Regions from separate parts of the Trinickia sp. Z7 genome, predicted to be linked through region 3. Evidence: predicted binding sites of a transcription regulator. Region 3 holds the regulator's gene; each other region holds the start of a gene.

What was found. Region 3 encodes FNR, which switches genes on or off when oxygen is low (the NO sensors DNR and NnrR bind a similar motif). Its sites were predicted from a motif close to TTGATNNNNATCAA; they were not measured.
Region 1: a site for FNR is predicted at 2,503-2,516, ahead of QQS38_RS15255 (universal stress protein). Genes of this name have one in related genera too.
Region 2: a site for FNR is predicted at 1,107-1,120, ahead of QQS38_RS15850 (cytochrome C). Genes of this name have one in related genera too.
Region 4: a site for FNR is predicted at 1,832-1,845, ahead of hemN (oxygen-independent coproporphyrinogen III oxidase). Genes of this name have one in related genera too.

Annotation. Positions count from the first base shown of each region.
Region 1 is NZ_JAUEQW010000008.1:6,466-11,652, reverse strand. Features, by position in the region: gene glgX (glycogen debranching protein GlgX) at 1-1,365, opposite strand, end outside; gene QQS38_RS15255 (universal stress protein) at 1,483-2,433, opposite strand; gene QQS38_RS15250 (heavy metal translocating P-type ATPase) at 2,616-4,907, shown strand; gene QQS38_RS15245 (LysE family translocator) at 4,945-5,187, opposite strand, start outside.
Region 2 is NZ_JAUEQW010000008.1:143,125-148,311, forward strand. Features, by position in the region: gene QQS38_RS15840 (F0F1 ATP synthase subunit gamma) at 1-469, shown strand, start outside; gene QQS38_RS15845 (metal-dependent hydrolase) at 490-1,008, opposite strand; gene QQS38_RS15850 (cytochrome C) at 1,268-2,617, shown strand; gene QQS38_RS15855 (c-type cytochrome) at 2,664-3,296, shown strand; gene QQS38_RS15860 (outer membrane lipoprotein) at 3,611-4,171, shown strand; gene aptA (omega-aminotransferase AptA) at 4,487-5,187, opposite strand, start outside.
Region 3 is NZ_JAUEQW010000001.1:113,868-119,054, forward strand. Features, by position in the region: gene phaZ (polyhydroxyalkanoate depolymerase) at 1-693, shown strand, start outside; gene fnr (fumarate/nitrate reduction transcriptional regulator Fnr) at 935-1,729, shown strand; gene QQS38_RS00510 (zinc-dependent alcohol dehydrogenase family protein) at 1,772-2,761, opposite strand; gene QQS38_RS00515 (DUF3564 family protein) at 3,011-3,379, shown strand; gene QQS38_RS00520 (ureidoglycolate lyase) at 3,463-4,311, opposite strand; gene QQS38_RS00525 (SDR family oxidoreductase) at 4,360-5,136, opposite strand.
Region 4 is NZ_JAUEQW010000003.1:11,877-17,063, forward strand. Features, by position in the region: gene QQS38_RS06480 (ArsR/SmtB family transcription factor) at 1-287, opposite strand, end outside; gene QQS38_RS06485 (MBL fold metallo-hydrolase) at 381-1,241, shown strand; gene QQS38_RS06490 (Rrf2 family transcriptional regulator) at 1,258-1,728, opposite strand; gene hemN (oxygen-independent coproporphyrinogen III oxidase) at 1,921-3,366, shown strand; gene QQS38_RS06500 (Crp/Fnr family transcriptional regulator) at 3,390-4,091, shown strand; gene QQS38_RS06505 (hypothetical protein) at 4,062-5,187, opposite strand, start outside.

The DNA.
Region 1 (5,187 bases), on a different contig from region 3:
CGTCACGAAGTTCACGCTGGCCCACGGGCGTCGCCCGCGGCGGTTGAACTTGTCGCCCGAGCCGGTGATCCGGCTCGCCAGCTCCGCCGCGACCCCCTCGTCGCTCTTCCAGAAGGCGCGCACGGTGTCGCGGAATCGATCGTTCCATTCGGCCCACCCCGGCGGGAAACCGCCGACCTGATATCCGCCTGGGCCGCAGTCCCATGGTTCGCCGATGAGCTTGACGCTCGACAGGACGGGATCTTGCCGGCAGCTATGCAGGAAGCTCCCGCCTTCGTCGAAACCGTATGGTTCGCGCGCGAGAATCGTCGCGAGATCGAAGCGAAAGCCGTCGACGTTCATTTCCCCCACCCAGTAGCGCAAGCTGTCGGTGACCATTTGCAGCACGCGGGGGTGGGACAGATTCAGGGTGTTGCCCGTGCCCGTATCGTTGATGTAATAGCGCGGCTGGTCTGGCAGCAGCCGGTAATACGACGCGTTGTCGATGCCGCGAAACGACAGCGTCGGGCCGCGCTCGTTGCCTTCGGCGGTATGGTTGTACACCACATCGAGAATGACTTCGAGCCCTGCGTCGTGATAGCGGTCGATCATCTCTTTGAACTCGCGAATCGTATCCGCGTTGCGCGCGAAGAAACGGGGATCGGCGGCGAAGAAACCGATCGTGTTGTATCCCCAGTAGTTCGTGAGTCCTTTGTCGAGCAGATAGCTGTCGTTGACGAACGAATGAATCGGCATCAATTCGACCGTGGTAACGCCTAAGCGCTTGATGTAGTCCACCACTTCCTTCTGCGCCAGGCCTTCGAAGGTGCCGCGCAGCCGTTGTGCGATGCCCGGGTGGCGCTTCGTGTAGCCGCGCACATGCAGTTCGTAGATGATGGCGCGGTCCCACGGCACGCGCACGCGCATCGGGTGCGTCCAAGAGAAGGTTTGATCGACCACGACGCACTTGGGCACGAACGGGGCGCTGTCGCGCTCGTCGAATGTCAGATCGTCACCGTCCGCGCCGATCGTGTAGCCGAATACGGCATGGTCCCACTTCAAAGCGCCGACGTGCGCTTTCGCATAGGGATCGAGCAGTAGTTTGTTCGGATTGAAGCGATGGCCGGCTTCGGGCTCGTACGGGCCATGCACGCGGTAGCCGTAAACGGCGCCCGGGGCGAGACCCGGCACGTAGACGTGCCAGACTTCGTCGGTATATTCGGGTAATTCGATGCGTTCGAGCTCACGCTGGCCCGCTTCGTCGAACAGGCACAACTCGACTTTGGTCGCATTCGCAGAGAACAGCGCGAAGTTCACCCCCGCGCCGTCCCAGCTTGCCCCCAAGGGAAAAGGAAGCCCTTCGGCAATCGACGTAATGCTCGGCATATCACTCTCGGCGGTTTGGTTTCGGCGCGAGAGCAATGCAAGTTTCGTACCCAGCGGCGCAGCTTCGAAGACGCGTGAGAACCGGCTGGGTCAGGACTGGGCCGCCAACGCCGCGCCTTAGGTTTGGCTGCCGTGAACGAGCAGCAGCGGCACGCTGGCAAGGCGAGCGACCCGCTCGGCAACGCTGCCGAGCAGCCACCGTGCGATGCCGCGTCTCCCATGCGTGCCCATGACGATGAGTTCCGCGTTCCAGGCGTCGGCTTCGCGCACGATCGTCTGGGCCACATCGTCCTGCGTGTGGGCGGTTTTGGCGAGGCGCGTACCCGTGTTGACGGAGGCTTCGGCCAGCGTCGACTTCGCGTCGGAAAGCGCTTTCGTTCCTTGTTCGATGAAAGCGTCCTCGAGTACATCGATGGGCACGAGATCGCTCAGACGCACCGCGCGATCGATGACATACAAGGCGAGAAGCGAGGCATCGGGCGCGGCGAAGCGGGCGCCGTAATGCAATGCCTGGGTGGCATGCGGGCTGCCGTCCACGGCGAAGACGATGCGTTGCGGTGCGCGATCGACCTCGCCGGCATAGGCGGCCGGCACGATCAGGATCGGGGAGTCGGCGAGTCGCGCCAGCGGCGCCGAGACGCCCCCTTCGATCCAGCGCAGAACGCCGTGGTGTTGCCGGGCGCCCACCACGATGAGTTCCGCTCCCGATGCTTGCGCGGCCTCGAGCAGCGCGTGGACCACGTTGCCGCCGTGCTTTGCAAGGTCGACTTCCTCGGTGTCGACCTGGACATCTCGTCCGGCGAACGCGTCCTTGGCTTGGGCAAGCGCGCGCTCGGCGTCGCGCAGTAGCTCATCGCGCGCCGCGTCGAGCGAGGCGCTGGCGAGCGTGCCTAGCGGCACGAGCGTGCGCGGGTCTTCGGCGATGCTGACCAGCCGCACCTGAGCGCCTGGCGCGACCATGTTGCGCGCATAGGCGACGGCGCGTTGCGAGGCAGCGGAAGGATCGACCGCAATGAGAATCTTCGTGGGTAGGCGCGGGCCTTGATGGGTAGAGGCGGGGGCGTTCATGTTTTGCTCCTTGCGGGCGGGATTCGGTCCCGATATCGAGGATTGTGTTGGGCGCGCGGCATTTGCCCTTTGACGAACGTCAAGGTCATGCGTTTGCGGCAGGTCAATGCACGTGGGGACTCGCGGCGTAGCATCGACGGCACGCAACGTTTCTTGGTTCTTGTTTCTTCTTTTCGGTTGCCATGCCGCGCCTTCCTCTTTCCGTCGATTTCATGCTTTTACTCGGCTCGGCGCTCACGCTCTTGACCGGGGGCGTGTGCGTCGCGTTCGGCATGGGAGCGCTCGGACACGCTATTTGGCTTGCCGGAGCGCTGCCGGTCTTGCTCGCGCTGACGATCTCCATCGGAAAGGCCGTGTTCAAACGCCAAGCGGGCGTGGATATCCTCGCGTGGCTGGCCATCGGCCTGGCGCTTGCGCTGGGCGAGACGCTCGCCGCAGCAGTGATCGCATTGATGGTTGCGAGCGGGCGAGCGCTCGAGCAATACGCTCAGCGCCGCGCGAGGCGCGAAATGACCGCGTTGCTGAGTCGCGCACCGCGGGTTGCCATGCGCTTGGAGGGGGGGCAATGGCAAGCGGTCGCACTGGATGCCGTTCGCCCCGGCGACCGCTTGCTCGTACGAAGCGGCGAGTGCGCCCCGGTGGACGGCGCACTCACGGGCGCCGCGCAATTGGACGAGTCGATGTTGACCGGCGAATCGGCGATCGTGGGGCGGCTGGCGGGGCAGTCGGTGCGTAGCGGCGTCGTCAATGCCGGTAGTCCGTTCGAAATGGTGGCCGGCGCGCGTGCAGAAGACAGCACCTACGCCGGCATCGTGCGCATGGTTGAAGCGGCGCAGCGCGAGCGTAGTCCGTCGGCGCGGCTCGCCGATCGCTACGGGGCATTCTTCGTCTTGCTCTCGTTGATGCTGGCCGGCGGCAGTTGGTGGGCAACGAGTGAGCTTGCACGCGCGCTCGCGGTGCTCGTCGTCGCCACGCCGTGCCCGCTGATTCTCGGTGTGCCGGTGGCGATCGTTTCCGGCATATCGAATTGCGCCAAACGCGGCATTCTGGTCAAGGGGGGCGGCGCGTTGGAGCGGCTCGCGCAAGCGAGCATCCTCTTCTTCGACAAAACCGGGACGCTCACGGGCGGACGGGCGCGGCTCGCCTCGATACACTGTGCAACGCACATCCAGCCCGATGCCGTGCTGCGCTTCGCCGCGTCGCTGGCGCAAGCGTCCGGCCACGTGATTTCCGAAGCACTGACGATTGCGGCGCGCGAGCGCAACATCGCCCTATCGGCGCCTTGCGCCGTCGAGGAAACCGCGGGTGCGGGATTACGCGGGCAAGTCGACGGCGCGAACGTCGCGATAGGCAGTTTCGCCTACGTCTCGTCGCTCGCCGCAAGCGTGCCCTGGAGTGAAGACCTGCTGCGAGACATCGGCTACGAAGGCGGGGCCGCCGTATTCGTCGCCGTGGACGGCGAGATGATCGGCGCGGTTCGGCTGGCCGATCAATTGCGAATCGATACGCCAAGGGCATTGCGCCTGCTCAGGCGTGAAGGCATCGACCGGCTCGTGATGCTGACGGGCGACAGAGAGGACGTCGCGCAAAGCGTCGGCGCGATGCTCGGCGTCACAGAAGTGCGCGCCGAGCAAACCCCCGCGGATAAACTGCATGCGGTCGAAGCCGCGCGGCGCGAAGGCGTCGTGATCATGGTCGGCGACGGCGTCAATGACGCGCCGGCGCTTGCCGCGGCCGATGTGGGCGTGGCCATGGGCGCGCGCGGGGCGGCGGCGTCTTCGGAAGCAGCTGACGCCGTGCTGCTCGTCGATCGTCTGGACCGCCTCGTCGATGCCGTTCGCATCGCTCGGCGCGCGCGCCGGATCGCGCTCCAATGCGTCGTCATGGGCATGGGATTGTCGACGGGCGCGATGATCGCTGCGGCGCTGGGGTGGCTGCCGCCTGTCGCCGGTGCGATGCTTCAAGAAGCGATCGACGTACTCGTGATCGTCAATGCTTTGCGAGCGGCGCGGGTTCGCCCAGCCGCGCCGGCGCGCGCGCTTGCGCACATCGACGTGCAGCGCCTGAAGGCCGAACATGCCGCGCTCGCGCCGGTGCTCGAGCAGATCAGAGCGCTCGCCGACGAATTGCCGGAGCTCGATGGCGCAGGCGTTGCCCATGCATTGTCGGCACTCAACGAAGCCCTCGATCGACGCCTGATTCCGCATGAGCGCGCGGACGACGAGAAGGTCTATCCGCGCCTCGCCCCGTTGCTGGGCGGCGACGATCCGCTCGCCGCGATGAGCGGCGCGCACCGAGAGATCTACGGTATGGCGCGCCGTCTGAAGCAGATGGCCGGCAGCATCGCAGCCGCTGGGCCGACGCTCGAACAACTGCGCGATGCGCAGCGCTTGCTCTACGGTTTAGAGGCGGTCGTGCGCTTGCATTGCGCTCAGGAAGAAGAGCTTTTCCATGCGGTGGACGCCTGCGCATGATGGCGTGTACACGCGTTGCCGCGCATGCGCTATTCGCTTACGACAAGCCATGCCGAAAGGTGGGTGCGATCGATGCGATCAGTAGGGCGGCCATCGTCCAGTTGAACGCGCGTAGCGCGGCGGAGCCCGCCAAGAATCGCCGCACGCCGAGGCCGAACGCCGCCCAGATCGAAATGCTCGGCAGATTGACGATGGCAAAAGCAACGGCCAGCGTCAGCGCGTTGACGAGCAGATTGTCGTTGACCCGAAACGCCGTGACGCCCGTGACCACCATCATCCA
Region 2 (5,187 bases), on a different contig from region 3:
CGAAATGGCGCTGCATGTGGATGCCGTGCCCGAACTTGCCGGGCGCATCGTGCACGCGTTGTATGGCCGCTTGCAAGACGGCGGCGTCTCCCGCGTTACGCTCGTGCATGGCGCGCCGCACCCCGTGGAAGGCGCATCGATCGCGACGACATCGCTGCTGCCTTTCGATTTCGGGCGCTTCGAGCCGGCGCATCGCCGCCTGCCGCCCATGGTCACCCTGCCTGCGCGCGTGTTGCTCGAAAGGCTGGCGGAGGAATACGTGTACACGCAGGTGGGCGAAGCCATCGTCTTGTCGTTCGCTGCGGAAAGCGAAGCGCGCATGCGCACGATGATGGCCGCCCGGCGCAATATCGACGAAACGGCCATGCAGTTGACGATGGAATATCGCCGGTTGCGGCAAGAGCAAATCACCGAGGAGATCGTCGAACTGTCGAGTGTCGATGTCGGTACGCAGGCGTTAGGGGCGTGATCGTCAGGTCACTGCGAAGCTCAGCGCACGAGCGGATGCAACCCACGCATCAGGGGCGCGACGTACGGAACCCATAGCGGTCGTGCAACCCAGGCCGCCCCCGCCCACCCCAAGGCCACGACGATCAAATCGCAGCGCCCGCTGTTCCATAGGTTCAGCGAATGACGTCGCCAGATCCATGGCACGCCGAGCGGGTTGGGCCAATCCGCCAGCAGATGCGTGAGACCGCCGCATGCGAAACCGAACAGCGCGGCGGCAAACGGATGGATGCGGCCAAGCGAGTGGTAGGCGAAGATCAGCGCGGCCGCCCAACCGATTCCCCAATGCGTCGCCGTTCGATGTGCGATCCATAGCCGCCGCGCGCGAGACCACCACGCGATTTCGAGCCAGTCGGGCGCCGTGCCTCCTGCCACGCCGGCCATAAACGCCATCAACGCGCCGACGTGCCAAGGTCCGGCCGCTCCGGCTGCGGTGACGGTTGCGGCCGCCGTCATGCCGGCAGCCCAACCCAGGGCATGGTGTGCGCTATGCGATGCCATTTCGTGTGTGCGGTTGGAATCGAAGACGAGGGGCCGGTATTGTCGCAGAACGACGCCGATTCCAATCGCTAGCGGTAAACCCGCAAGCAATGGACACCTTGAGCCATGTCAAGAACCGTCGGACGACCGAGCATTACGGTATGTGCAAAGGGAGGCGCAATCGAGCGTTACGTGTCGATTCGAACGAAAGCACGCGAGAAAGCCACTTGGTTCGTCCGATTTGTCCTATAAACGACGAAAGATATTTGGGGGAGGCGCCATGAATGCCTGGGGCAAACGCGTCATTCGCGCTCGGTGCGCGATGTTTCTCATGGCCGTGGCGCTATGTCTAATCGGTCGCGCGGCGCAGGCGGTGCCTGCATTCGCCCGCCAAACCGGCCTCGCATGCGTGGCCTGCCACGTGAGTTTTCCCGAACTCACCCCGTTCGGCAGGTTTTTCAAGTTGACTGGCTATACGCTGACCAACAATAAAACGATTCCCCTCGCCGCGATGTTGCAGTTCTCTCAAACGAATACGCGCACGATCGATAACAACGACTACGACTTCGTACGCAACGGCGGGGTGGCGCTACAGCAGGCCAGCATCTTCTATGCAGGCCGGATCGCCGGGCCAGTCGGCGCCTTCGCGCAATGGACCTATGACGGTATTGCGCACCACAGCGGCATCGACAACACCGATATCCGCGCGGCCGGCCATTTCACGCAGGGTGACATCGACTTTATCTACGGCATGACACTCAACAATAACCCGACCGTGTCGGATGTCTGGAACAGCACGCCGGCCTTCGGTTACCCCTACGCGTCGAGCAGCGTCTCGCTCACGCCGATGGCCAGCACGCTCATCGACGGCGGACTCGCGCAGCAAGTGGCCGGCGCCACGGCCTATGTGTTCTGGCAACGCAGCATTTACGCGGAGGTCGGCTTGTATCGAACCGCGGACAAGATGTTCTCGTTCTTGCGCACGGGGCAGGACATCACGAGCCCCGGCGGCGTGGCGCGCCTGTCCGGCAACAACCCGTACTGGCGGCTTGCCTACAACGCCGAATGGGGACCGCACTCGATCATGTTCGGCACATACGGCCTCATTGCCGACAAGTATCCCGACAACACGATCCCCGTTTCGCCGACCGATCGCTTCACGGATATCGCTTTCGACACCCAGTACCAATACTTGACGTACACGCATTCGATCACCGCGCAAGCCACCTGGATTCACGAAAAGCAGAGCTGGGATGCAAGTTTTGCGAGCGGAGGAATCGGTGCGGGGCCAACGCCGACGAACGCGTCCGATACGCTCAATACCTTCAAAGCGAAAGCGTCGTACTACTATCAGCGAAAGTACGGCGCCACACTCGCCTACTTTCAAACGACGGGAAGCACGGACCCCGGTCTATATGGACCGGCGCCCGTAACCGGCAGTGCGAATGGAACCCCTAACTCCAACGGCGTCATCCTCGAAGCGGATTACTTACCGATACCGCAAGTCAAGATCGCGGTGCAGTACACGTGGTTCCTGAGGTTCAACGGGGCGCGCTACAACTATGACGGCAACGGTCGCAACGCCAGCGACAACAATACGTTGTATTTGCTGGCCTGGATCATGTTCTAGAGCGCGAGCATCGGAAATCGAATCAAATGAAAAAGTGGGCCGGCATATGAAACGACTGTCGCGTTATTCCGCTCGACTCAGCGCATCGGCCGCGTTACCGGTCGTCGCTATCGTCCTTGCTCTTGGCACGCCTCGCGCCTCGGCGCAGGACGGCGCGCGCTTGGCCTCTCAATTGTGCGTGGCATGCCACGGCGTGCATGGAGACAGTCAGTCGCCCATGTTTCCGAAGCTCAATGGCCAGACGCGAGACTATCTCGTCGCGCAGTTGAAGGGATTCGGGCAACATCAGCGCTCGGAGTCCGACGCACGCTCGTACATGTGGGCGATCGCATCACAACTGGACGATGCGACCATTGCTTCGTTGGCCGATTACTATGCCCAACAAACGCCGACGGCTGGCGGCGCCGGCGACGCGGCGCTAGTGGCAGAAGGCCAGAAGATCTTCGAACAAGGTCTTTCCGAGAAAGGCGTGCCGGCGTGCGCCTCGTGTCATGGCGCGCAGGGACAAGGAAACGGACAATTTCCCCGGCTTGCGGGCCAGCATGCCGAGTACTTGATGCGCCAAATCGAGGTTTTTCAAAACGGTACGCGGGCGAATGCCCCCGTGATGTCGGCCGTGGCTCATACGCTCGGGAAAGAAGAAGCAAAAGCTGTTACGGCATTTCTGCAATCGAAGTGAAGGACTGCAAGGGTTGAAACGTCGCGGGGGCCAGCGTTCGGCACATACGCGAGGCTCGATACCGGGATGGCACGTCGATCGCGAATTGCATCACCGATATCACTTTCGGTATGCGCGCGCCCCATTTATATCCGGTCCACGTTTCGTTGCCGCTAGGTTCCATTCGGGCGGCGATGATAGCGCCTTTGCCCGGCAACAGACTTTACACACTGTTACCCCGTGGCCGCGTACAGACGATTCGCCAATCCCTATACTCCGAGGCGCAACCGATTCATTCCCGTTTCGCTAGCGTTTAATCGATATCGAGTCATCCCATGAAACACCGCACGCTGACCAAAACCGCCGTTCTCCTGCCCCTCGCCGCGGTTTGCGCCGTATCGCTCACCGGCTGCATCGCACCCAATCCGTACGGCGCCTACGGTTCGCAACCTCAGTATGCGCAGCCGGCTTACGCTCAACCGAGCTACGCGCAGCCCGCCTACGCGCAGCCCGCCTACGCGCCGCCGCCTCAGCCCGCCTACGTTCAACCCGGCGGTTATGGCGAACAGTACGGCACCGTGGCAGGCATTCGTCCGATCGGCGGCGCAACGAGCCCCTCGGGCGTGGCCGGGACGCTGGTCGGCGCAGTGGTAGGCGGGGTGATCGGCAATCAGTTCGGTCGCGGCCATGGGCGCGATGCGGCCACGGTCATCGGTGCGCTCGGCGGTGCGGTCGCCGGCAATCAGATCGGTCAAAACGTTGGGCAGCCCTCGGGCTACCGTGTCGACATTCAACTGAGCGACGGCAGCATGCGTTCCTTCGACATGCAGACGCCCGGCGATCTGCGACCCGGCGATCGCGTGCGCATCGACGGCAACCAGATTTCGCGCTATTGATCGGCGCTTGATCGGCTCTATCGATCGCCTATCGATCGAAGCCATCGAGCAGCGCGTCTACCGGCCGGTTAGACGCGCTCGACCACCACGCTCCCCACGTCGCGTTCCACCCTCGCATACTCGGTCTCGAACGCCTGCGCCAATACGCACCACGTCGACGCTCTTCTGCGTCACCGAGACGAGACGACAGAAGCACGCCGCGCGGGCTCCTTCGCATCGCTCCTTCGTCGCCAGCCCCATCGCCTACATCACGCCGCAGATCCACGAGGGTGACGAGGGCGACGAAGCCCGATCGCGTTTCGCTTCGTATCAGGCTTAGGCAACACTACCGAGCACGTCCCGCACCGTTGAAAAAATCTGGTCGATTTGCTTTTCTTCGATGATCAGCGGCGGCGAGAACGCGAGGATATCGCCCGTGTAACGCACGAGCACGCCCGCTTCGAAGCATTTGAGGAAGACGTCATAGGCACGCGTGCCCACCGCGCCCGGACGAGACTCGAGCTCGACGCCGGCCACGAGCCCGAGGTTTCGAATGTCCTTCACATGCGCCGCGCCGCGCAGTTCATGCACGGCATCTTCGAACACGCCGGATAGTTCTTTTGCGCGCTCGAACAACCCGTCGCGCCGATAGATATCGAGCGTGGCGATAGCCGCGGCCGCGGCCGCCGGATGCGCGGTATAAGTGTAGCCGTGAAAGAACTCGATGGCATTCGCGGCGCCCGCGTCGACCACCGCATCATGCACCGCGCGACTGGCCGCTACCGCGCCCATCGGAACGGCGGCGTTGTTGATCGCCTTCGCCAGCGTCAAGATGTCGGGCGTCACGCCGAAGTACTCGCTCGCGGTAGGCGCGCCAAGCCGCCCGAACCCCGTGATCACTTCATCGAAAATCAACAAAATGCCGTGCTTCGTGCACAGTTCGCGCAACCGCTCCAAATAGCCTTTCGGCGGCACGAGAACGCCAGTCGATCCGGCCAGCGGCTCGACGATCACGGCCGCGATCGTAGAAGCGTCGT
Region 3 (5,187 bases):
TCGGCGCTCGTCGCCGGTTCAGGGGAGCATCGGGCCCCGCTGTCCGTCACGCTCATGGGCGGGCCGATCGACTCGCGCCTGAGCCCAACGATGATCGACCGGCTCGCAACCACCCACGACATCGAATGGTTCCGCCGCACGCTCATCGATACCGTTCCGAACGGGTACGCGGGCGTCGGACGCCGCATCTACCCCGGATATCTCCAGCACGCCGCGATCGTCGCGGCGCATCCGCATCGACAGTTGGCCCTCGAATCGCGCTATTGGACGAGCCGGCTGTCGGGCGGCCCGCAAGCCATCGCCTCGGCGCTGCGCTCGCTCAACGAGTATTGCGCCGTGCTGGACATGGACGAGGACTACTTCCTCGACACGCTGCGCATCGTCTTTCAGGAGCAGCGCTTGGCGCGCGGCACATGGTCGGTCGGTGCGAGGCACGTGAGACCCGCGGCGCTGCATGCGACGGCGCTTTGCACCGTGGAGGGCGATCGCGACGACATCACCGGCGCCGGTCAGACCCATGCGGCGCACGCACTCTGCACGGGCGTGCCCGACGAAAAGCGCATGCGTCTGACCATTGACGACTGCGATCACTACGACCTGTTCACCGGGCCGCGGTGGCATCAGGCGATTCATCCGGTATTGCGGCGGTTTTGGGCGAGTAATACCCCAGCGGGCGGCGAGTCGCGCGAATGATTGTGCGCGCAACCATCGGCCCTTCTCGCGCAATCGATCGCGCCGGTCCCCGGGTGGGCGGGCCCGGCTTTCCCATTTCTCCTCGAACGCCTGTAGGAAAATCCTTACGACGCTTCGTCAACACTTACCGCAGTTTCATACAGCGCCGATTTTTTTCAAACACCTTACCGCCGATACTGGGATGGTGAATCAGGAACCAGCGCGCGCCACTTGGCGATGCGTCCCTTTCGACGGAGGTCGTATGCTGAACGAAGCAGTTTTCGCCGACGGCGTCGCGGTACCTGCTACGGCAAGCGCCCCGGCATGCGCGGCGCGCGCCTGCGCTGCCCCACGCTCCATCAAGGCCGCACGCCCCGCGCAGCACTGCGCCACCTGTTCGATGCGCTCGGCTTGCGTGCCGTGCACGTTGGATGCCGAGGAACTCGTGCGCTTCGATTCGATCGTCAGCGCCACGCGCCATATCAAGCGCGGGGACACGCTCTACCGTGCGAACGATCCGTTCCAGAGCATTTATGCCATTCGCGCCGGCTCTTTTAAAACGGTCGTCATGCATCGAGACGGTCGCGAGCAAGTCACCGGCTTTCATTTGGCCGGCGAAGTGTTGGGTCTCGACGGCCTCGGCACCGAGTCGCACAGCAGCGACGCGATCGCCCTGGAAGACGGCAGCGTCTGCATCATTCCGTATGCGCCGCTCGAAGCGATGTGCGCCGAATCGCGCCCGCTTCAGCAGCAAGTGCTGCGCATGATGAGCGGCGAAATCGTGCGCGAATCGTCGCTGATGATGTTGCTCGGCACGATGAGCGCCGAGCAGCGGGTCGCCTCCTTCCTGCTCAATGTGTCGAATCGAATGAAGGCGCGGGGTTATTCCGCAGCCGAATTCAACCTGCGCATGACGCGCGAAGAGCTGGGCAACTTCCTCGGCATGAAGCTCGAAACCGTGAGCCGCATGTTCTCGAAGTTCCAACGCGACGGGCTCTTGCAGACGCACGGCAAGCAAATCCGCATCGTCAACCTCGAGGCGCTGAACCGAGTGTAAAGGCGCGCTTACCGCACCCTGGACGCCTCCCGGAAACGCGCGTTACGCGCGGACATCGAGCACCGCGGCGCCCGAGAGCCGCCCTTCCCGAAGATCGGCCAACGCCCGGTTCGCTTCGGCCAGCGGATAGACCGTGGTTTCGATCTCGAGCGGGATATCCGCGGCGAGCCGCATGAACGCATGGCCGTCCTCGCGCGTGAGATTGGCCACCGAGACGATCCGGCGCTCGCCCCACAAATCGTCGTAGGGGAAGGACGGGATATCGCTCATATGAATCCCGCCGCAGACGACCACCCCGCCTTTGACCACTGCTCGTAATGCCGCCGGCACCAAGGCGCCGACGGGCGCGAAAATGAGCGCGGCGTCGAGCGGCGCCGGAGCCGGCTCGGCGCTGGAGCCGGCCCAATGCGCGCCCAGGCGCCTTGCGAGCGTTTGCGCCGCCGTATCGCCTGCGCGCGTGAACGCATAGACTTCCCGCCCCTGATGCCGCGCCACCTGCGCGACGATGTGCGCGGCCGCGCCGAAGCCGTAGAGGCCGATCCGATGCGCATCCCCGGCCATCGACAACGCCCGGTAGCCGATCAACCCGGCGCACAGGAGCGGCGCCGCCTGGACGTCGGTATAGCGCGCCGGCAAATGAAAACAATAACGGCTGTCGGCGACCGTGCGTTCGGCATAGCCGCCATCGATCGTATATCCCGTGAACTGCGGCGCGTCGCACAAATTTTCCTTTCCCCGCCCGCAATACGGGCAATGGCCGCATGTATGGCCTAGCCAGGGCACGCCTACCCGATCGCCCACGGCGAACGTTTTCACGCCATCGCCGAGCGCGGCCACCGCGCCCACGATCTCATGCCCGGGCACGAGCGGCGTCTTCGGCCGGGTCAATTCGCCATCGACCACATGCAGATCGGTGCGGCAAACGCCGCAGGCATGCACCTCGATCAAAAGCTGGCCGGGCCCGGCCTGCGGCTCGGCCAAATCGCGCAATTGCAGCACGGGCGAACGCCCGTCGTACACCATCGCTCGCATATCGCTCTTCTCCTTGCGTTCCTGCCGCATGCGCGCCGCATATTCGTCTACCCACGAATCGCGTTCCTCGTCCATTTGAGCGCAATCAGGCCGCCTCATCTTGACCCAGCGCAAGGCGCGGGCATGCACATCGGGCGATCATCGTTCGTAAAGCGTAACAGCGAGGCAACGCAGCTCGGCCTATCCCTTGCCCGGGGATGCCCGGCCACCGAGCACCGGAACCCGAACCGAACGCAGTAAGAGGAGGACATGACGATGCGCATCACCATCCATCTCAGTACGTTCGACGAGATCAATCCCTGCGCCTACGCGATCGTCTGGATCGATCGCGACGCGCGCAGATGGTCGCGCGAGAGCCACTTCGGATTGGATCTGCCGACGTGGGGCGTCGTCGAGTCGCAGCCCGGATCGACGCGCCTGTGCAGGGCGCGCGATGGCGAGGCGATCTGCGAGTTGACTGGATTCGATCTGGAGAACGACGAAGGCCCGTTCGAGGGCGAAACGGGCGGCGCACAACTGTGCGGCATCAAGGCGCGCGGCCATTGGCACGTCCAGTGCGTGGACGAAGAACCCATATTGGCGGAGAACAGCGTGTTCGCCGACGACGAAAGCCTCTGACGCTGCGATCGCCGCCTCGCGCCGCAACAGCACCCGCGCGCGTGCGGCGCGCGAGTTTCTAGCCGGCCGGCCTGTGAGAATGCTTACTGCGCTGCGACCGTGCGCTGCCGCTGCTCGCCGAGCCCGGCGATGCCCAAGCGTATCGTCTGCCCCGGCTTCAAGTAGACCGGCGCCGGCTTGATGCCGAGCCCGACGCCCGGAGGCGTGCCCGTCGAGATGACGTCGCCGGGCTGCAGGCTCATGCATTGGCTCAGATAAGCCACGATTTCGGCGACCCCGAAGATCATCGTGCGCGTGTTGCCGTTCTGGTAGCGGTGGCCGTCCACTTCAAGCCACAAATCCAATTGCTGCGGGTCCGGCACTTCGTCGCGTGTCACGAGCCATGGCCCGAGCGGCCCGAACGTATCGAATCCCTTGCCCTTGTCCCATTGTCCGCCGCGCTCGATCTGCCATTCGCGCTCGGACACGTCGTTGACGACGCAGTAGCCGGCCACGTAGTCGAGCGCATCGGCCGCTCGGACATAGTTGCACGGTTTGCCGATGACGACTCCGAGTTCGACTTCCCAATCGGTCTTGGTCGAACCACGCGGAATGTGCACGTCGTCGTTCGGGCCGACGATCGCGCTCGTCCATTTATTGAAGACGACCGGTTCGCTCGGCACGGGCAGGTTGGATTCGGCCGCATGATCGGCGTAGTTCAGGCCGATGCAAACCATCTTGCCCACGCGGCCGACGCAAGCGCCGAGACGCACGCCCTCGGGGGCGCGCGGCAGCGTCGACGGATCGAGCGCACGCAGGCGCGCGAGACCGGCGTCGGATAGGACGTCTCCGGCGATATCATCGATCACCGACGACAGATCGCGCACGATGCCGTCGAAGTCGACCAGACCGGGCTTTTCCTGGCCCTTGGGACCATAGCGAAGAAGTTTCATGTAGTGCTCAATCCTCAGGATGGATAAAACGCGGCAGGCGTGGCCCGCTCAGTTCGACCAGCCGCCGTCGATCAGGTGAATCTGCCCCGTGGTGAATGCCGCTTCGTCCGAGGCCAAGTAGGCAGCCAGCGCCGCAATTTCCTCGGGGCGCCCGATCCGCCCCATCGGCTGCCGGGAAATGAACGCGCTCTCGACCTCGGCTACGCTCTTGCCCTGTGCCTGGGCCTGCTCCGCGATCCGCGCCGTCAGCGAGGGGGATGCCACGGTGCCGGGGCAGATCGCATTGCAGCGAACGCCGCGCGTGACGAAATCGGCCGCCACGGCCTTCGTGAGCCCGATCACGGCTGCTTTCGTCGTGCCGTAGACGAAACGGTTGGGCACGCCCTTCACGCTCGAGGCCGCCGACGCGAGGCTCACGATCGAACCGCCGCCGCGCTCGAGCATGCCCGGCAGAAACGTCCGTATTGTCCGATACATCGACTTCACGTTCAGATCGAACGAAAAATCCCAGTCGGCTTCCCCGCATTCCAGGATGGTACCGGCATGAACGAAGCCGGCGCAGTTGACCAGCACGTCCACGCCGCCTATCTCATCGGCCAGCGCCGCGATCGCCGCGCCGTCGCGCACATCGAGCGCACGCGCCTCGAACGGCGCTTGCGCCAGCAGATCGAGCCGGATATCGGTGGCGATGACGCGAGCGCCCTCTTGGGCGAGGCGCTCGGCGCAGGCGCGGCCGATGCCCTGGGCGGCGGCCGTGACGAGCGCGGTCTTACCTGCCAGGCGCGTGGCCGGGGACGCGGGAAAACTCGTGGCGATGGCGGTCATCGTTTGCAACACTCCGTCGAAAAGTAGTTATCAAAGGCCAGCACCGGCACG
Region 4 (5,187 bases), on a different contig from region 3:
TGCATGATGGCGATGACTTCCTCGCTGGCGAGGCTGTAATAGATGTACTTGCCCTCTCGCCTTGCAGCGACGAGCCCTTCTTCGCGCAACACGCCCAAGTGTTGCGACAGGCTGGGCTGATGCAGGCCGACACGCGCTTCGAGCTCGCCGACGTTTTGCTCGCCCTCGGTGAGCTGGCACAGCAATAGCAGCCGGTCCTCATGCGCCATGGCTTTGAGTAGCGCACAACACTTCGTGGCCGAGTGGCGTAGGTGGTCCAACGTTTGCGGCGTAAGCTGGCTTTCCATATGACGCGGTAGGTGCAAGTTCAACAATATGTTGAGAGACATTATATTAATTGATATATTGTTTGGCAACTCCACTTTTGGAAGGGATTGACGATGCGTCCCCAAGTAGCGCCATTTTTCGATTGTGCGACCTCGACGTTCACGTACGTCGTTCATGCCGGCGACGGCACGCCGGCGGCCGTCATCGATTCGGTCCTCGACTACGACCCGAAGTCGGGCCGCACGAGTACCGCATCGGCCGACCGCGTCATTGCGTTCGTGCGTGAGCATCGCCTGCAGGTGCAGTGGCTGCTCGAGACCCATGCCCATGCCGATCACCTTTCGGCGGCCCAATACCTGAAACGCGAGCTGGGCGGCAAGACGGCGATCGGCGAGCAGATACGCACGGTTCAGGGCGCGTTCAAGCGCGTGTTCAATCTGGGAGGCGACGTGCCAGCGGATGGGACGCAATTCGACCATCTGTTCGCCGCGGACGAGACTTTCGCTTTCGGTGAGTTGACCGGGCGCGCGCTGCACGTGCCTGGCCACACGCCTGCCGACATGGCCTACCAAATCGGCGATGCGGTGTTCGTGGGCGACACGCTGTTCATGCCGGACGTGGGCTCGGCGCGCTGCGATTTCCCCGGCGGCGACGCGCATGCGCTCTACCGCTCGGTGCAAAAGCTACTCGCCCTGCCGCCGCAAACGCGCCTGTTCATGTGCCACGACTATCCCCCGCCTTCGCGTGAAGCACGCTGCGAGACGAGCGTCGAGCAAGAGCGCCGTGCGAACGTGCATTTGCACGATGGGGTCTCGGAAGAGGCCTTCGTCCAAATGCGGACGGAACGGGACCGCACGCTCTCGATGCCGGTGCTGATCCTGCCGGCGGTCCAAGTCAACATCCGGGCCGGCGACATGCCGCCGCCCGAATCGAACGGCGTGCGTTATCTGAAGATTCCTGTCAACGCGTTCTGACTGAACGCGGCACGCGCTACTTGCGCGCCATGCGCACGAGCGGCTGCTCGGTGGCATTGAGCCCCAGCAGCCGCAATAGCTTGCCCTGCTCCGCTGCGATATCGGCCAGCGTGAACTTGTCCAGCACTTCGAAGTACGCGCGCAGTGCGCTGCCGAGCACGCCGCGCAGCCCGCATGCCGCGGTGATCACGCAAGCGTTGCCCTCGGTATCGAAGCACTCCACCATCCGAAAGTCGGCCTCCATCGTCCGCACCACGTCGCCAACCGTGATGCGCGAGGCCGGTCGCCCCAGCTTCAAGCCGCCCGTGCGGCCGCGCGTCGTGCTCAGATAACCGGCGCGGCCGAGCGCATGCACGATCTTGACGAGATGCCCGCGCGCGATCCCGAGCGCCTCGGAAATTTCGGCAATCGTGACGAGTTCGTCCGAGCGCACGGCTGCATACATGAGCACGCGCAGACTGTAATCGGTGAAATCCGTGAGTCGCATACGCCACCTATAAAGTAGATGCATTGTATATCTTTTATGCGCACCGCGGACCGTGTGACTAGGCAAGATGGACACCGGGAGCGAGCCTCCGAACGAAACATTGCTGACATACATCAAGTTTTTATGGATCGTGGGTTCGATAATGATCGCAGCCGGCCCCGTTGCCGGCCACGCACGTTCATGGGAAGGAATATGTCAGCAGAAACGGCGCAATGCCGCGACACCTCGTCTACCACGCCGAAAGCGGACCTTGATCGTTTCGCCGACATCGAGATATCGGAGGCGCTGATCCGGCGCTTCGACAACGCGGGGCCGCGCTATACGTCTTACCCGACCGCCGATCGCTTCGTGCCCGGCTTCGACGAGGCCGCCTATCGCGGTCATCTCGCGGAGCGCGCCGGCGCGGCGGTGAAGCCCCGGCTCTCGGTCTACGCCCATTTGCCGTTCTGCGAATCGCTCTGTTATTTCTGCGCCTGCAACAAAGTCATTACGCGCGAGCACGGGCGGGCCACCGAATACCTCGGCTACCTGTTGCGCGAAATCGCGATGGTCGCGCCCGAACTCGGCGACGATCGGCGCACCTCCCAATTGCATTTGGGCGGCGGCACGCCGACCTTTTTCAGCATGGCCGAACTCGGTACGTTGCTCGAAGGGCTGCGCAAGCATTTCGACTTCGTGCCCGAAGCCGAGTTGGGCGTCGAGATCGACCCGCGAACGGTGAAGCCGACGACATTGGCCGAGCTTGCCGCGCTGGGCTTCAATCGCACGAGCTTCGGCGTGCAAGATTTCGATCCGGCCGTGCAGCAGGCCGTGAACCGCATTCAGCCGCTCGACATGGTCGAGCGTGCATTGGGCGCGAGCCGCGACGCCGGCTTTCAATCCATCAACATGGATTTGATTTACGGCTTGCCGCGACAATCGGTCGCTAGCTTCGAGCGCACGCTCGACGAAGTGGTGCGCCTCGCCCCCGATCGCATCGCGCTCTACAACTACGCGCACCTGCCCTCGCGCTTCAAGGCGCAGCGCCTCATCGACGCGCGCGAGCTGCCGCTCGCCGAGGACCGGCTGCGCATCTTCATGCGAGCGACGCGCAGGCTGCTCGACGCGGGCTATGTCTACATCGGTCTCGATCATTTCGCCAAGCCGGACGACGAATTGAGCCGTGCGCTGCGCGAGAACAGCCTGCATCGCAACTTCCAGGGCTACACGACACAGGCCGAATGCGACCTGGTCGGCTTCGGCGTCTCGGCCATCGGTAAGATCGGGCGGTCCTACTGTCAATCGACGCGGTCGGTGAAGACCTATTACGAGCGGCTGGACGAAGGGCGCCTTCCGGTCGAGCGCGGCATGACGCTGAGCGCCGACGACCTCTTGCGCCGTGAAGTCGTCATGACGCTGATGTGCAGCATGCCGCTCGTGTTCGGTGACGTCGAAGCTCGGCACGGCATCGACTTCGGACGCTACTTCGAGGCGGAGCTCGCGGCGCTGGCGCCGTTCGAGCAAGCGCAGCTCGTTGCCGTCGACGAAGGTTCGATTCGAGTCTTGCCCAAAGGGCGGCTGTTCGTGCGCGCCGTGGCGATGACGTTCGACAAGTACCTGGGGCGACCCAGCGCCGCGTCCTATTCGAAGCTGATATGACTCTTAGCGGATGGGGGCGATCGATGCAAAAAGGGAAGATTCGCGTTCAGGACTTTCTCGCCCGAATGCCGCTGTTCAACGAGCTCTCGGACGCCGAGCTCGATCGTGTCGCGCTCGGCACGACGCAGCAACAGGTTGCGCGAAAAGAGATGGTGTTCCATTGCGGCGACCCCTGCACGGGCCTGCACGCGGTCGTCTACGGGCAGATCAAGCTCAGTGTGACTTCGCCCCTCGGCGAAGAAAAAGTGGTGCGGCTCGTCAGCCCCGGCGACAGCTTCGGCGAAGCATTGATGTTTCTCGGGAAACCCTATTTCGTATCGGCGCAGGCGCTCAGCGATTCCTTGCTGCTGCACGTAACCAAGGCGGCCATCGTCGACGGCTTGCGCACCGACCCCGACTTCGCTTGCAAGATGCTGGCCGGTATGAGCGCTCGCCTGCACGCGCTGATGCGCGACGTCGAGGCCTATTCGCTGCGCACGGGCACCCACCGCGTGATCAGCTATCTACTCGCGCAAAAAGGCGAGCCGGAGGCGGGCTGTGAGGAGCCGGGGCGGCGCGTGCTGCTGGAGGCGGGCAAGAAAATGGTCGCTTCGCGCTTGAATCTCACGCCGGAACATTTCTCGCGCATCCTGCATGAACTCGGCACGCGCGGGCTCGTCACCATTCGCGGCCGTGAAATCTTGATCCCCGATCCGTCAAAGCTCGAGGCTGCTTGCGCGTACTGAAGCGAGCTTGCGCACGACCCGCACATAAACCCGCAACGCGCCCGCCATGTTCGCCCCGAGCCATAGGTTCGAGGCGACGAACGCCAATGCGGCGGGGCGTGCCAGCCACGCGGGCGATGCGCCGGCAGCGAGCAACAGCACGAGCGCGATCAAATGCGCCCAATACTGCGCACGGGCATGGGTGTCGGGCAGCACTGCTTTGACTTTCGGCACGATCGACGAGCGCACGTCGATCGACGCTTGCATGTGGTACCACAGCAAGAAGGGAATGATCTTGTAGAGCATGCCGCTGATCGCCGACCAAACACCGCCCGCAAGCAACAGAATCCCGACCGTGACCGCGCTCGACGGCCGGCCCGCCAACGCGCCGATGGCCCAAGCGGGCGCCGCGCAGACGACGCTCGCCATCGCCGTGCGCCAAAAGAGCGTCGTCGCATCGGGGGCGGGGCGCTTGCGGCGATGGAGCAGCGCGAGCGTCACCACGGCGAAGCCGCAGTACAGTGCAAGCAATGAGCCGTGCAATGCAACGGCAGCGATGGCGCCATGCGCCGGCCACCCCAGGCTGCCCAGCGTGAGCAGCGCGAGCGCGCAGAACGCGAGCGGCGCAAACGCCCGCGTGAGCATGCGCGGGTACGGCTCGGTGACCTGAAACATTGGGATCACCTGATAGGCCACGCCCGCGGTGAGCAGTCCGATCCATCCGGCCAGCCCCCACGCGAGATGGAGATTCGTCAGCGTGACCATCGGTAGCGACAGGGGACGCGACAAAGACAGCGCGAGCATCGCGCCCAGCCCCACGGTGACGAGCAGTGCAACCAACGCGAGGCCCACCGCGCGCACGATATCGGCCGTGCCGCGCGTTCTAGCCGAGGACCGTCGCGCGAGGCCAATGGCGCAAGCGAGCGCGAACCAGGCGGCGGCGGCGGCGCACAGCGAACCGGCGAAGGGAAAGAGTGCGCTGTTCGCGCCAATGAATGCGGCGATCAGCAAGAGCGTGCCGAGCGTGAGCAGCGCATGAATGCCGATGGCGCTTGTGCGTGCCCACGCAATTTGTGCCCCTGCCACGACCGGCAGGATCTGCATGAGCGCACCCATC